Regions from separate parts of the Streptomyces sp. NPDC031474 genome, predicted to be linked through region 2. Evidence: riboswitches for the same ligand, from Rfam matches in the RefSeq annotation. Region 2 holds a riboswitch; each other region holds the start of a gene.
The links. Region 2 has a riboswitch for cobalamin ahead of ACZ5SK_RS18470 (ABC transporter substrate-binding protein). Riboswitches for the same ligand answer to the same signal wherever they lie in the genome.
Positions count from the first base shown of each region.

Region 1: linked by a shared signal. The riboswitch ahead of ACZ5SK_RS30850 (ribonucleoside-diphosphate reductase subunit alpha) and the one ahead of ACZ5SK_RS18470 (ABC transporter substrate-binding protein) in region 2 are both predicted to bind cobalamin.
Region 3: linked by a shared signal. The riboswitch ahead of ACZ5SK_RS00320 (cobalamin biosynthesis protein) and the one ahead of ACZ5SK_RS18470 (ABC transporter substrate-binding protein) in region 2 are both predicted to bind cobalamin.

Region 1 covers NZ_JBVIJX010000015.1:166,588-170,594, reverse strand. Annotated here, with positions in the region: gene ACZ5SK_RS30850 (ribonucleoside-diphosphate reductase subunit alpha) at 1-1,800, opposite strand, end outside; cobalamin riboswitch at 1,925-2,064, opposite strand; gene ACZ5SK_RS30845 (GNAT family N-acetyltransferase) at 2,117-2,626, opposite strand; gene ACZ5SK_RS30840 (hypothetical protein) at 2,625-2,813, shown strand; gene mctP (monocarboxylate uptake permease MctP) at 2,893-4,007, opposite strand, start outside.
Region 2 covers NZ_JBVIJX010000008.1:245,339-249,345, reverse strand. Annotated here, with positions in the region: gene ACZ5SK_RS18480 (ABC transporter ATP-binding protein) at 1-801, opposite strand, end outside; gene ACZ5SK_RS18475 (FecCD family ABC transporter permease) at 798-1,850, opposite strand; gene ACZ5SK_RS18470 (ABC transporter substrate-binding protein) at 1,847-2,911, opposite strand; cobalamin riboswitch at 2,998-3,150, opposite strand; gene ACZ5SK_RS18465 (VOC family protein) at 3,175-3,582, opposite strand; gene ACZ5SK_RS18460 (serine hydrolase) at 3,600-3,962, opposite strand.
Region 3 covers NZ_JBVIJX010000001.1:59,556-63,562, reverse strand. Annotated here, with positions in the region: gene ACZ5SK_RS00325 (cobyric acid synthase) at 1-758, opposite strand, end outside; gene ACZ5SK_RS00320 (cobalamin biosynthesis protein) at 755-1,708, opposite strand; cobalamin riboswitch at 1,810-1,949, opposite strand; gene ACZ5SK_RS00315 (hypothetical protein) at 2,097-2,318, opposite strand; gene ACZ5SK_RS00310 (inorganic phosphate transporter) at 2,353-3,597, opposite strand; gene ACZ5SK_RS00305 (class II aldolase/adducin family protein) at 3,797-4,007, shown strand, end outside.

The sequences.
Region 1 (4,007 bases), on a different contig from region 2:
GCGCATGCCGGTCGCCGCGATCCGCTCGCGCAGCGCCGCCCAGCGCTCCGGCCAGGTGAACTCGACGCCGTAGTGGTCGGGGTGCAGCACACCCCGGGCGGTCCGGGTCTTCTCCCAGGCGGGCAGCGGGCCGCTGCGCTCGGCGAGATCGGCGGACGCCTCGTACGCGGCGAGCATGATGCGCTCGGCGATCCGGGTGGACAGCGCCTTCGCCTCGGCCGAGTCGAAAGGCAGCCGCAGCTTGAAGAAGACGTCCTGCAGACCCATCGCGCCGAGGCCGACCGGCCGCCAGCGCGCGTTGGAGCGGCCCGCCTGCTCGGTCGGGTAGAAGTTGATGTCGACGACCCGGTCGAGGAAGGTGACGGCCGTGCGGACGGTCTCGTCCAGCCGCTCCCAGTCGATGTCCCCGGCTGTGGCGTCGACGAACGCGCCGAGGTTCACCGAGCCCAGGTTGCACACGGCCGTCTCGCCGTCGTCCGTGACCTCCAGGATCTCCGTGCACAGGTTGGAGGAGTGCACGACATGACCCGGCTCGGCCGTCTGGTTGGCGGTGCGGTTGGCGGCGTCCTTGAAGGTCATCCAGCCGTTGCCGGTCTGCGCGAGGGTACGCATCATGCGGCCGTACAGGTCACGGGCCGGGATGGTCTTCTTCGCGAGGCCGTCCGCCTCCGCCTTGCGGTAGGCGGCGTCGAAGTCCTCGCCCCACAGGTCGACCAGCTCGGGCACGTCGGAGGGGGAGAACAGCGACCAGTCGGCGTCGGCGTTGACCCGGCGCATGAACTCGTCCGGGATCCAGTGCGCGAGGTTCAGGTTGTGCGTACGGCGGGCGTCCTCACCGGTGTTGTCCCGCAGCTCCAGGAACTCCTCGATGTCGGAGTGCCAGGTCTCCAGGTAGACGGCTGCCGCGCCCTTGCGCCGGCCACCCTGGTTCACGGCGGCGACGGAGGCGTCCAGGGTCTTCAGGAACGGGACGATGCCGTTGGAGTGCCCGTTGGTGCCGCGGATCAGCGAACCGCGGCTGCGGATGCGGGAGTACGACAGTCCGATGCCGCCGGCGTGCTTCGACAACCGGGCCACCTGGTGGTAGCGGTCGTAGATGGAGTCCAGCTCGTCGATCGGGGAGTCGAGGAGGTAGCAGGACGACATCTGGGGGTGCCGCGTACCGGAGTTGAAGAGGGTGGGGGAGGACGGCAGATAGTCGAGCCGGCTCATCAGCCGGTAGAGCGCGGCGACCTCGTCCACGGACCGGGCGCTGTCGTCCTCGGCGAGACCGGAGGCGACGCGCAGCAGGAAGTGCTGGGGTGTCTCGACGACCTTGCGGGTGATCGGGTGCCGCAGCAGGTAGCGGCTGTGCAGGGTGCGCAGGCCGAAGTAGCCGAAACGGTCGTCGGCGTCGGCGTCGATCAGCGCGTCGAGGCGGGCCGCGTGGACGCGCGCGAACTCGGCGGTGCGGTCCGCGATCAGGCCCTCGCGGTGGCCGACGGCGACCGACGTGGTGAACGACGTGACGCCCTGCGAGGCGGCCTCCGCGGCGATGCCGACGGTCAGCAGCCGGGCGGCCAGTTTCGAGTAGGCGGGGTCCTCGGAGATCAGGCCGGCGGCCGCCTCCGTGGCCAGCTCGCGCAGCTCCGCCTCGTCGGCCCGGGCGGACCGGCCGCGCAGGGCCGCGGCGGCGACCCGGCCGGGGTCGGCGTCGGGCAGGTCGGCGGTCAGCTCGGTCAGGGTACGCAGCAACGCGGTACCGGGACCGTCGGTCTCCAGCTCGGTCACTGAAGCCGGTTCGGCTGGCGCGATGGTCACGTGAGGCTCTCCCTCGCTCGGCGGTGGGCCTGGCGGAGGGCAGGGGGCAGCACACGAGCGCACGGGGCGTCGCGTCCACCGGCCCACTCCACGAGGCCCGGACGTCAGGGCACCCGGACCTGATGGGCCGGGCACGCTGTCGGCAGGTCCTCGGACTGACGCTCGTGCGCGGCTGCTTTGAATACAGATGTGCACAAGTACACCGTTGCGGGACAGTTCCGGATTCGCACCGGATTCCCCTGCGGCGACAGCGAGCATGAGCATACATCTTGTGCTCGCCTGTCACGCCACCCCCAGATGTTGTGTCGGGGTGGATTCAGAGCGTCAACTTATAGGTGAGGAGAGTGAAGTCGCTCAGCTCCGGCACGGGGTTCCAGTCCCGCTCGGGTGTACGGACGAAGCCGAGACGTCCGTAGATGCGGTGGGCGGCGTACATGGTGCTCTGGGTCGACAGGACGACGGTGGTGCAGCCCTCGACGGCTCGCGCGCGCTCGACGCAGGCCCGCACCAGAGCCTCGCCCGCGCCCCGGCCACGAGCGCTACGCCCGACCGCGAGCATACGGATCTCGGTCTCGCCGGGGCCCGCGATGTCCGTCATGAGGTTGCCCGGGCCCGGGACGAAGGTGACTCCGCCGAGGAGGACGCCGCCCTCGACGGCCACCAGGACCTCGGCGGCCGACGCCCGCTCCGCGACGTTCCTGAGCTTGTGGAGGTACGGGTCGCTCTCCCCGAAGTCGAGGAGGCCGTCGTCCAGATAGGCGCGGGCGGTCAGCTCGCCGAGCGCCTCGAACTCGCCGCTCTCCACCCGCCGTATCACGATGTCCATGGGCCCGAGTCTGCCGCACGCCCGCGCCCGGGGGCTTTATGGCCACAGTCTGTGGATTCCGCCCTCGGTGGGCTGGAACACCCTCGATCCGCGCGCCCGACGTCTCGCCGCCGACGTAGGCACGTCCACCCCGCCCGCGCCGGGCTCGACCTCTCTGCCCGACTGCGAGTTCCAGCTCTGCCCGTGACCTCCCCGGGGCTCGGTGCCCCGGGGAGAGATCCGCGAGCCGTTCTGCCGGCAGCAACGGGCCCTGCTGCCCACACGCCCTAGTGGGCGCTGCCCGCCGTCGCCGGAGGCAGGTCGACCTGGACCCCCGCGTCCCCCGCGTCCGCCGTGTAGTCCTCCGGCTTGGTCTCGTCGATGCCCTCCGGGGCCTTGGCCGCCTTCAGGACGAAGGTGAGGACCACGGTGACGACGACGTTGAGGACGAACGCCGTCAGGCCGATGTAGCCGATCTCGCCGATGCCCGGGATCTCCTTCGCCGAGCCGCCGAAGTGCTTCTGCGTCGGGGAGGCGACGCCGTACGCGGCGAAGGTGCCGTAGACCATGCCGACCGCCCAGCCGGCGAGCAGCGCCCAGCGGTGGAACCAGCGGGTGAAGAGGCCGCCGACCAGGGCCGGGAAGGTCTGCAGGATCCAGATGCCGCCCAGCAGCTGGAAGTTGATGGCGACCGTCTTGTCCATGGTGAGGACGAACACCAGGGCCCCCACCTTCACCAGCAGCGAGACCAGCTTGGAGACCTTCGTCTCCTGGGCGGGCGTCGCGTCCGGCTTGATGAAGTCCTTGTAGATGTTGCGGGTGAAGAGATTCGCGGCCGCGATCGACATGATGGCGGCCGGCACGAGCGCGCCGATGCCGATCGCCGCGAACGCCACGCCCGCGAACCAGTCCGGGAACATGTCCTCGAACAGCTGCGGGATCGCCAGCTGCCCGTTGGTGACCTTGACCCCGGCCGCGATCGCCATGAAGCCCAGCAGCGCCAGCAGGCCCAGCATCAGGGAGTACAGCGGCAGGATCGTGGTGTTGCGGCGGATCACGTTTCGGCTGCGCGAGGACAGCGTCGCGGTGATCGAGTGGGGGTACATGAACAGCGCCAGGGCCGAGCCCAACGCCAGCGTCGCGTACGTCCACTGGCCCGCTTCCGCGGGGGCCAGCGCGCCGCGCGGCTTGCCCGTGGCCGGGTTGGTCTGGCTGAACGCCTCGCCCGCCTTGGCGAAGATGTCGTCGAAGCCGCCCAGCTTGATCGGGATGTAGATGATCGCCACCGCGATGACGATGTAGATCAGCGTGTCCTTCACGAACGCGATCAGCGCGGGGGCCCGCAGGCCGGACGAGTAGGTGTACGCCGCCAGCACGCCGAACGCGATCAGCAGCGGCAGGT
Region 2 (4,007 bases):
CAGAAACCGTATGTGCGGGCGGTCGTCGGGGCCGGTGCGGGTGACGGTGGCGCGTACGCCGTACACGTCCGCGACGAGGGTCTCGGTGAGGACGTCCTGCGGGCTGCCGGCGGCCACCACACGCCCCTGCCGCAGGACGACGACCCGGTCGCAGTACATCGCGGCCAGGTTCAGGTCGTGCAGGGCGACGACCGTGGTGAGGCGCAGTTCCCTGATCAGCGTCAGCAGTCCCAACTGGTGCTGGATGTCCAGGTGGTTGGTGGGCTCGTCCAGCAGCAGCTCCCGCGGCTGCTGGGCGAGGGCGCGGGCGATCTGGACACGCTGGCGTTCGCCGCCGGAGAGGGTGTGCCAAGGGCGGTCGGCCTTGTCGGCCAGGGCGGTGCGCTCCAGGGCGCGGTGCACGGCCTCCTCGTCCTCGGGCGAGGCGGGGGCCCAGGCCCGGCGGTGCGGTATCCGGCCGAGGCGTACGACGTCGAGGACGCTCAACGCGACCTGGGCGTCGGCCTGTTGCTCGACGACGGCGACCCGCCGGGCGACCGTACGGCGCCCCACCCGATCCAGCGGGTGACCGTCGAGGGTGACGACGCCGGAGGCCGGCGCGATCACCCCGGCCAGCAGGCGCAGCAGGGTCGACTTGCCGGAGCCGTTCGGGCCGAGCAGACCGGTGACGGTCGCGGGGCGGGGGGCGATGCTGACGCCGTCCAGGATGAGGGCGTCGCCGGCCGTGCGCGTGACCCGCTCGGCGCGCAGCCCGCCGCCGTCGCCGGCGCCCTCGCCGCCGCCGTCCGCGGTGCTCTTCATCGCGTACTCCTGGTCCGGTACAGCACGAGGACGAAGGCCGGGACGCCGATCAGCGAGGTCACCACGCCCACCGGCACCTCCTGCGGGTCCAGGGCGGTGCGGGCGAGCGTGTCCACCCACACCAGGAACACCGCCCCGGCCAGCGCGGTGGCCGGCAGCAGCCGGGTGTGCCCGGGGCCGGTCAACGCGCGGGCGGCGTGCGGCAGGACCAGGCCGACGAAGCCGATCGCCCCCGCCGAGCTGACCAGGGTGGCCGTCAGCAGGGCGGTGGTGCACAGCAGGACCAGCCGGGTGCGCGCCACGTGCACGCCCAGGGACGCGGCGGCGTCCTGCCCGAACGCGAACGCGTCCAGTGTCGTGGCGTACCCGGCGCACACCAGCAGCGTCACCACCAGCGCCGCCAGACCCACGCCCACATCGTTCCAGCCGGCCCCGCCGAGCGAGCCGAGCAGCCAGAACAGCACCCCGCGCGTGGTCTCCGCGTCGGCGGCCGTCATCACGATGAACGAGGTGAGCGCGGAGAACAACTGCATGGCCGCCACACCGGCGAGGACCACCCGGTCCGTGGTGCCGCCGAGGGTGTGACTGAGCAGCAGCACCAGCGCGAACGAGAGCGCCGCGCCCAGGAACGCGCCCCCGGAGACCGACAGGACACCGCCGCCCACGCCGAGTACGACGACCGCGACCGCGCCGGTCGAGGCCCCGGACGACACGCCGAGGACGAAGGGGTCGGCGAGCGGATTGCGCAGCAGGGACTGCATCACCGCGCCGCACACGGCGAGGCCGGCTCCGCACACGGCGGCCAGCAGCGTGCGCGGCAGCCGCAGATTCCACACGATCCCGTCCCGGATCGGCGTCAACTCCGCCTGCCCCCAGCCGAGATGGGCCGCCACCGTCGCCCACACGTCACCGACCGCGATGTCGGCCGGGCCGATGGTGATCGCCACCGCGACCGACCCGAACAACAGTGCGAGACCGGCCGTCCACAGCGCCGCGCGACGCAGCCCGCGCACCGCCGCCGGGGTCGCCGCCGACAGGGCGTCGCTCATCCCCCGAGGCCGTACGCGCGCAGCGCAGCCGCCACCTTCTCCACACCCTCGACGGTCCGGACGGTCGGGTTCATGGCCTGCCCGGGCAGCAGCACGTACCGCTTCTTCCTGACCGCGGTCATGTTCTTCGTGACCGGGTCGGACTCCAGGAACGCGATCTTCTTCGCGGCGGTCTCGGCCGTCTGCTGCCTGCGGCTCAGGTCGCCGATGACGAGGACGTCGGGGTCCCTGTCGGCGACCGTCTCCCAGTTGACCTGGGGCCACTCCTCATGGGTGTCGTCGAAGGCGTTCTTCGCGCCGAGTTCACGGGTGATGACGCCGGGCGCGCCGCAACAGCCCGCCAGATACGGGGACCGGGAGTCGGCGAACCAGTACAGGAGGCTGACGTTCTGCGCGCGGAGCCCCGAAGTGGCCTTCTCCACACGGGACTTCAGAGCGGCGACCAGTTTCGTGCCGCGTTCCTCGACACCGAAGACCCTGGCCAGGTCGGTGACTTCGCCGTAGACCGCGTCCATGGTCAGCGGCTCGGTGCGCGAGCCGTCGCCGTCGCCGGCGTTGTCCTTGCCGACGCAGTCGGAGGGGGAGAGGTACGTGGGCACGCCCACCTTCGCGAACTGTTCGCGGGTGGCGACGCCGCCCTCACCGAGAGTGGAGGCGAACGACGCGGCGACGAAGTCGGGTTCGGTGTCCAGGACCGTCTCGAACGACGGGGCGTTGTCGGCCAGCCGCTGCACCGTCGCGTTGGCCTTCTCCAGCCCCTTCGCCACCGGGTCGGTCCAGGTGGCGGTGCCCGCCATGCGGTCGGCCAGCCCGAGCGAGAGCATGATCTCGGTCGTGCCCTGGTTGAGGGAGACCGCCCGCCGCGGAGGACCGTCCACGTGGACCCGCTGCCCGCAGTTGTCGAGCGTGACCGGACGGCCGGCGGAGCCACCCGCCGCCGATCCCGCCGATCCCGCCGAGCCGGACGAGTCCGACGGGGCGGGGGAGCCGCCGCAGCCGGTCAGCAGCAGGGCGGCTGACAGGAGCAGGACGGCAGGACGGACGGGGCGTGCGAACGGCACGGAACTTCCTTCGGCGTCGAGGGCTCTGGCGCGAAGCCCGGTCGTACGGTGCTCCCCCGGCCGTCTTCCGGCGTCGGAGGCCGCCAGCAGGTCTTCGGACTCGGGGTCACCCGGACGAGGCGCCTTCCCGGACCGTGATCACGATCCAGTGGCCAGTGCCCCGCCCGTCGCCCTTACCGCTGCGCGTCAGCTCCGGAGTCGCACCGGATTCCCTGACCCGCGCACGTACGGATACGCACATGGGTACGACTGGCCTCGGCAAGCTACCACAGCCTCCCGGCAGCACGTCCTGGACCCGCGACGAGTTCGACCTCGAAGCCGTCCTCGTTCTCCAGGTAGGCGGCGTAGTGCTGCCGGCCGCCGGCGTAGGGGTGTCGCTCGGGGAACATCAGGCGCCAGCCGTGCTGCGCGGCTTCGGCGGCCAGCCTCTCGACCATGGCGTCGTCGTCGACGTGGAACGCCAGATGGTTCAGCCCCGGGCGGCAACGCTCGTGCTGTTCGGCGGTGAGGGCCGGGGACTGCTCGATGACCAGATAGGTCGGCCCGAGCCGCCAGCTGCGCCCACCGCTCCAGCTCTGGAAGAGGGTGTGCCCCAACGCCTCCAGCAGCCAGCCCAACGAGGCGACGGCGCGGTCGAGGTCCGGCACCCACAACTCGACGTGATGCAGCATGCCGTGCGTCGGCCGACTCACTTCGCATCACCCGCGCTCACGGGACGCGCCGGGCCTCCTGCGCACAGTGCGTGGTCGATCAGCGCGCCGGCCGCGTTCTCCTGGGCCAGGATGTGCTCCGGGGTGTCGCCCCGCGCCTCGGACATGGAGACCACGGCGCTTCGGCCGCCGTCGTTGCCGTTGCCCCGCACCACTCCCGGCAGCCAGTGGTCGAGGCTGTCGTCCAGGGACAGCCTGCCCTCGGCCTCCAGCTGGAGGAGCACGGTGACGAGCAGCGTCCTGGACGTGCCCGCCATGCGGAAGCAGCCGTCGGAAGGCACCGGGCGGCCGGTGTTCAGGTCGGTGGTGCCGCTGGCGGCGACCGATTGAGTGGACGTCATGACCGCACGCTAGTTTCGCCGCCGGCGGGGGCACGAGCCGGCCCG
Region 3 (4,007 bases), on a different contig from region 2:
GCGACGTTCGACTCCCGCACGGTCCCCCGCAGGGAGACCCGCAGTCCGTCCTCCTCGTCGATGCCCAGCCCGTGCTGGAAAGGCAGGACGCCGTACGTCCGCCGCCCGGTGAGGCCGTGCAGCATGTCGAGCCCGGGCTCCAGGAGGCTGACATCGCCCCGGAACTTGTTGACGAGGAACCCGGCGACGAGTTCCTGGTCCTCGGGCGAGAGCAGGGCGACGGTCCCGAAGAAGGAGGCGAAGACCCCGCCGCGGTCGATGTCACCGACCACGAGCACGGGAAGCCGCGCGTTACGGGCGATCCCCATGTTCACGATGTCGGTCCGCCGCAGATTGATCTCGGCGGGAGAACCCGCCCCCTCACAGATCACGGCGTCATACGTGCCCCGCAACTCGGCGAGACAGTCGAGCACGGTCCCGAGCAACTTCTGCTGCCGCCCGCCGTGGTACCCGCGGGCACTGAGCTCGCCGACGGGCTTGCCCATCAGCACGACCTGACTGCTCTGCTCTCCGCCGGGCTTGAGCAGCACGGGATTCATCAGGGCGGTCGGCTCGACCCGGCACGCCTGCGCCTGCATGGCCTGCGCCCGCCCGATCTCGGCGCCCTCGCGCGTCACGAACGAGTTGAGGGACATGTTCTGCGCCTTGAACGGCGCGACCTTGACGCCCTGCCGCACCAGCCACCGGCAGATCCCGGCCGTGACGACGCTCTTGCCGGCGTCGGAGGTGGTGCCGGCGACGAGAAGTCCCCCGCTCATGTCGTCCGCCCCTTCACTGTCGTGACGATGGCGCGCGCGGCGACGGTGACGCCGAGCGCCAGCAGGCCGACGCGGCGCGAGAGCCGTGCGGCGCGTTCGATGTCGTGGACGGCGACGGGCCGCCCGGCCGCCCCGTTCAGCACCGGCCGGTGCTCCACCCGGCCGCCGTACGACAGCGTCCCGCCCAGCCGCACGCCGAGCGCGCCCGCGAAGGAGGCCTCGACGGGCCCGGCGTTGGGGCTGGGATGCCGGCCGGCGTCCGCCCGCCAGGCCCGCAGCGCGGCCCGCGGATCATCCCCCGCGACGGCGGCCAGTACGGCGGTCAGCCGCGCCCCCGGCCACCCGGCGAGGTCGTCGAGCCGCGCGGAGGCCCACCCGAACCGCCGGTACCGGGCCGACCTGTGCCCGACCATGGCGTCGAGGGTGTTGACGGCCCGGAATCCGAGCAGCCCCGGCACCCCGCCGACGGCCCCCCACACGAGCGCCCCCACGACGGCGTCGGAGGTGTTCTCGGCGACCGACTCCACGACGGCCCGCGCCATCCCGTCCGCGTCCAGCGCCTGCGGATCCCGCCCGCACAGATGCGGCAGCCGTTCCCGGGCGGCCTCGACGTCCCCCGCTTCGAGGGCCCGCCCGATGGCACGGGCCTCCCCAACGAGAGAGGTTCCGCCGACGACGGCCCAGGTGGCGGCGGCGGTGAGGCCGACAGAAGCGGCCGAAGAGGGACGTACGGCCTTGCGGGCGACCGCTCCCAGGGCCACGACCCCACCGGCGCACACGACGGTGTGGACGGTGCCCCAGCCGCGGTGGTCGCGCCAGAGCAGCCGTTCCACGGCTGCGGCCGTCCGCCCGAACACGGCGACCGGATGCCCCCGGCGGGGATCGCCGAGGAGCAGGTCACCGAAGAGGCCGGCGGCGGCGCCGTACGCGTGAACGCGATCGGCATGCACGGGCTCAGCCGGCCGTGGGGTCGGGCAGCGACCTGGTGGTGTGCCTCAACGGCCAAGCGGGCATGGCGATATGTCCTCACTCAGGGTGTCCACGCCCTGGTTCGACGAGACCGGCGGCGAGAGTTCCTGGCTCCCGGGGCTTACTACCCCGGTGACAGTGGCGGGACCGCGCCGGATTCGCACCGGCTTCCTCTTCTGCCGCCGTACATGGCTCGGGCAGTCCACCACGGGCCCGGAAGAGCCGTCAACTTGCTGTTGACCTGCACGGGGAGAGTGTGCAGAACCCCACATCGGCCTGGTCCCACGGCGCGCAGAGCACGACTCGGCCCTGCCCGCCGCCGCCCATGAGGGCGACCGCGGGCAGGGCCGGGTGAGAAACCTGTACGCCTCAGGCCACGATCAGGGAGATCCCGTAGGCCACCGCCGCCGCGCACGCCGCGAAGCAGGCGTACGCGCCCGTCACCGCGAGAGTGGCCGAGCCGCCCTCCGTCGTGGCGCGTTCCTGGCGGGACAGGCCCATGACGCCCAGGGTGAACAGGGTGACGAGGCCCACGGTGACCGCGAGGCTGACACCGAAGACGGAGCCCAGGGCTGCCCAGTCGATCTTCATGCTGGTTCTCTTCCTTCGTACCGGGTGCGCGGGCTCAGACGGCCGCGGCCGGGGGAGTGGCGGGCTCGGTGGTCGCGGTCGCCGGGGACGGGATCGTGGCCGTCAGGTCCTCGGTCACCGTGCTCGTCGGAGGCGGGGTCACCGCCGCGATCGCCGTGGTGATCACGCCCGGCGACTCCTCGGGCTCGTTGACATTGGACGCGTCGACGACCTCGCGTCGCGAGATCTTCCAGATCGCCGCGCTGGAGGCCACCAGGAAGACGGCCACGACCGCCGTGCCCCAGTCGCCGAGGTCCGTGACCGACTCGGCCAGCGCGCCCACCAGCGCCGCCGCCGGCAGCGTCAGGCCCCACGCCACGAACATGCGGGTCGCCGTCGACCAGCGGACCACGCCGCCCTTGCGGCCCAGGCCCGCGCCCATCACCGCGCCGGAGACCGAGTGGGTGGTGGAGAGGGAGAAGCCGAGGTGGGAGGAGGCCAGGATGACCGTGGCCGCGCTGGTCTGGGCGGCGAAGCCCTGCTGCGGCTGAAGGTCGGTCAGGCCCTTGCCCATGGTGCGGATGATGCGCCAGCCGCCGAGGTAGGTGCCCAGCGCGATGGCCAGGCCCGCGGAGAGGATGACCCAGACCGGCGGGTCGGAGTCGGGGGCCACGGCGCCCCCGGCGACCAGGGCGAGGGTGATGATGCCCATCGTCTTCTGCGCGTCGTTGGTGCCGTGGGCGAGGGAGACCAGGCCGGCCGAGGCGATCTGGCCGGCGCGGTAGCCCTTCTCGGCGGCCTTGCCGTCGGCCTTCTTGCCGACGGTGTAGGAGAGGCGGGTCGCGAGCATCGCGGCGACGCCCGCGACGATCGGCGCCGCGATCGCCGGGATGAGGACCTTGGTGACCAGCGCGTCGCCGTGCACCGCGTCGAAGCCGGCCGAGGCGATGGTGGCGCCGATCAGACCGCCCATCAGGGCGTGGGAGGAGCTGGAGGGCAGGCCCACCAGCCAGGTCAGCAGGTTCCAGAGGATCGCGCCGACCAACGCGGCGAAGATGACCTCGGGACGGATGCCGGTCTCGTCGACGAGACCCTTGGAGATCGTGTTGGCGACCTCCACGGAGAGGAAAGCGCCCACCAGGTTGAGCGCGGCGGACATGGCCACCGCGACCTTGGGCTTGAGTGCACCGGTCGAGATGGTCGTGGCCATCGCGTTGGCGGTGTCATGAAAACCGTTCGTGAAATCAAACGCGAGTGCGGTTACCACCACAATCGCGAGGATCAGCGAGAAGTTTTCCATTTACCCAGGCAATCGTTCGAAGTCATCGGTCGGTTGACCGTAGGAAACCTGAGTGAACGGAAGATGAACTGAGGGGGGCTTCGGGGTGTCCGATGTCGGGGTGACTGTGCGGTCCGTACGGCGGCTTGCCGCCCGCGAGCCGCTCCGGCCGGGTCGCGCAGCCGTTGAAGAGATTCTGCTCACCCGGCAGGATCGGGGCATGACTGGGCAGCGGCGCGACGGGCGGGGGTCCCGGGACGCGCGGGACGGCATGGGGAGTGCGGCCCAGGCGCGCGCCTGGGAGACGCTCGTGGCGACGGCCCGCCGCACGGTGAGCGACGGCCTGGTCGTCGGCACCTCCGGCAACGTCTCCGTGCGCGTCGGCGACACCGTGCTGGTCACCCCGTCGGGCGTGCCCTACGACCGGCTCA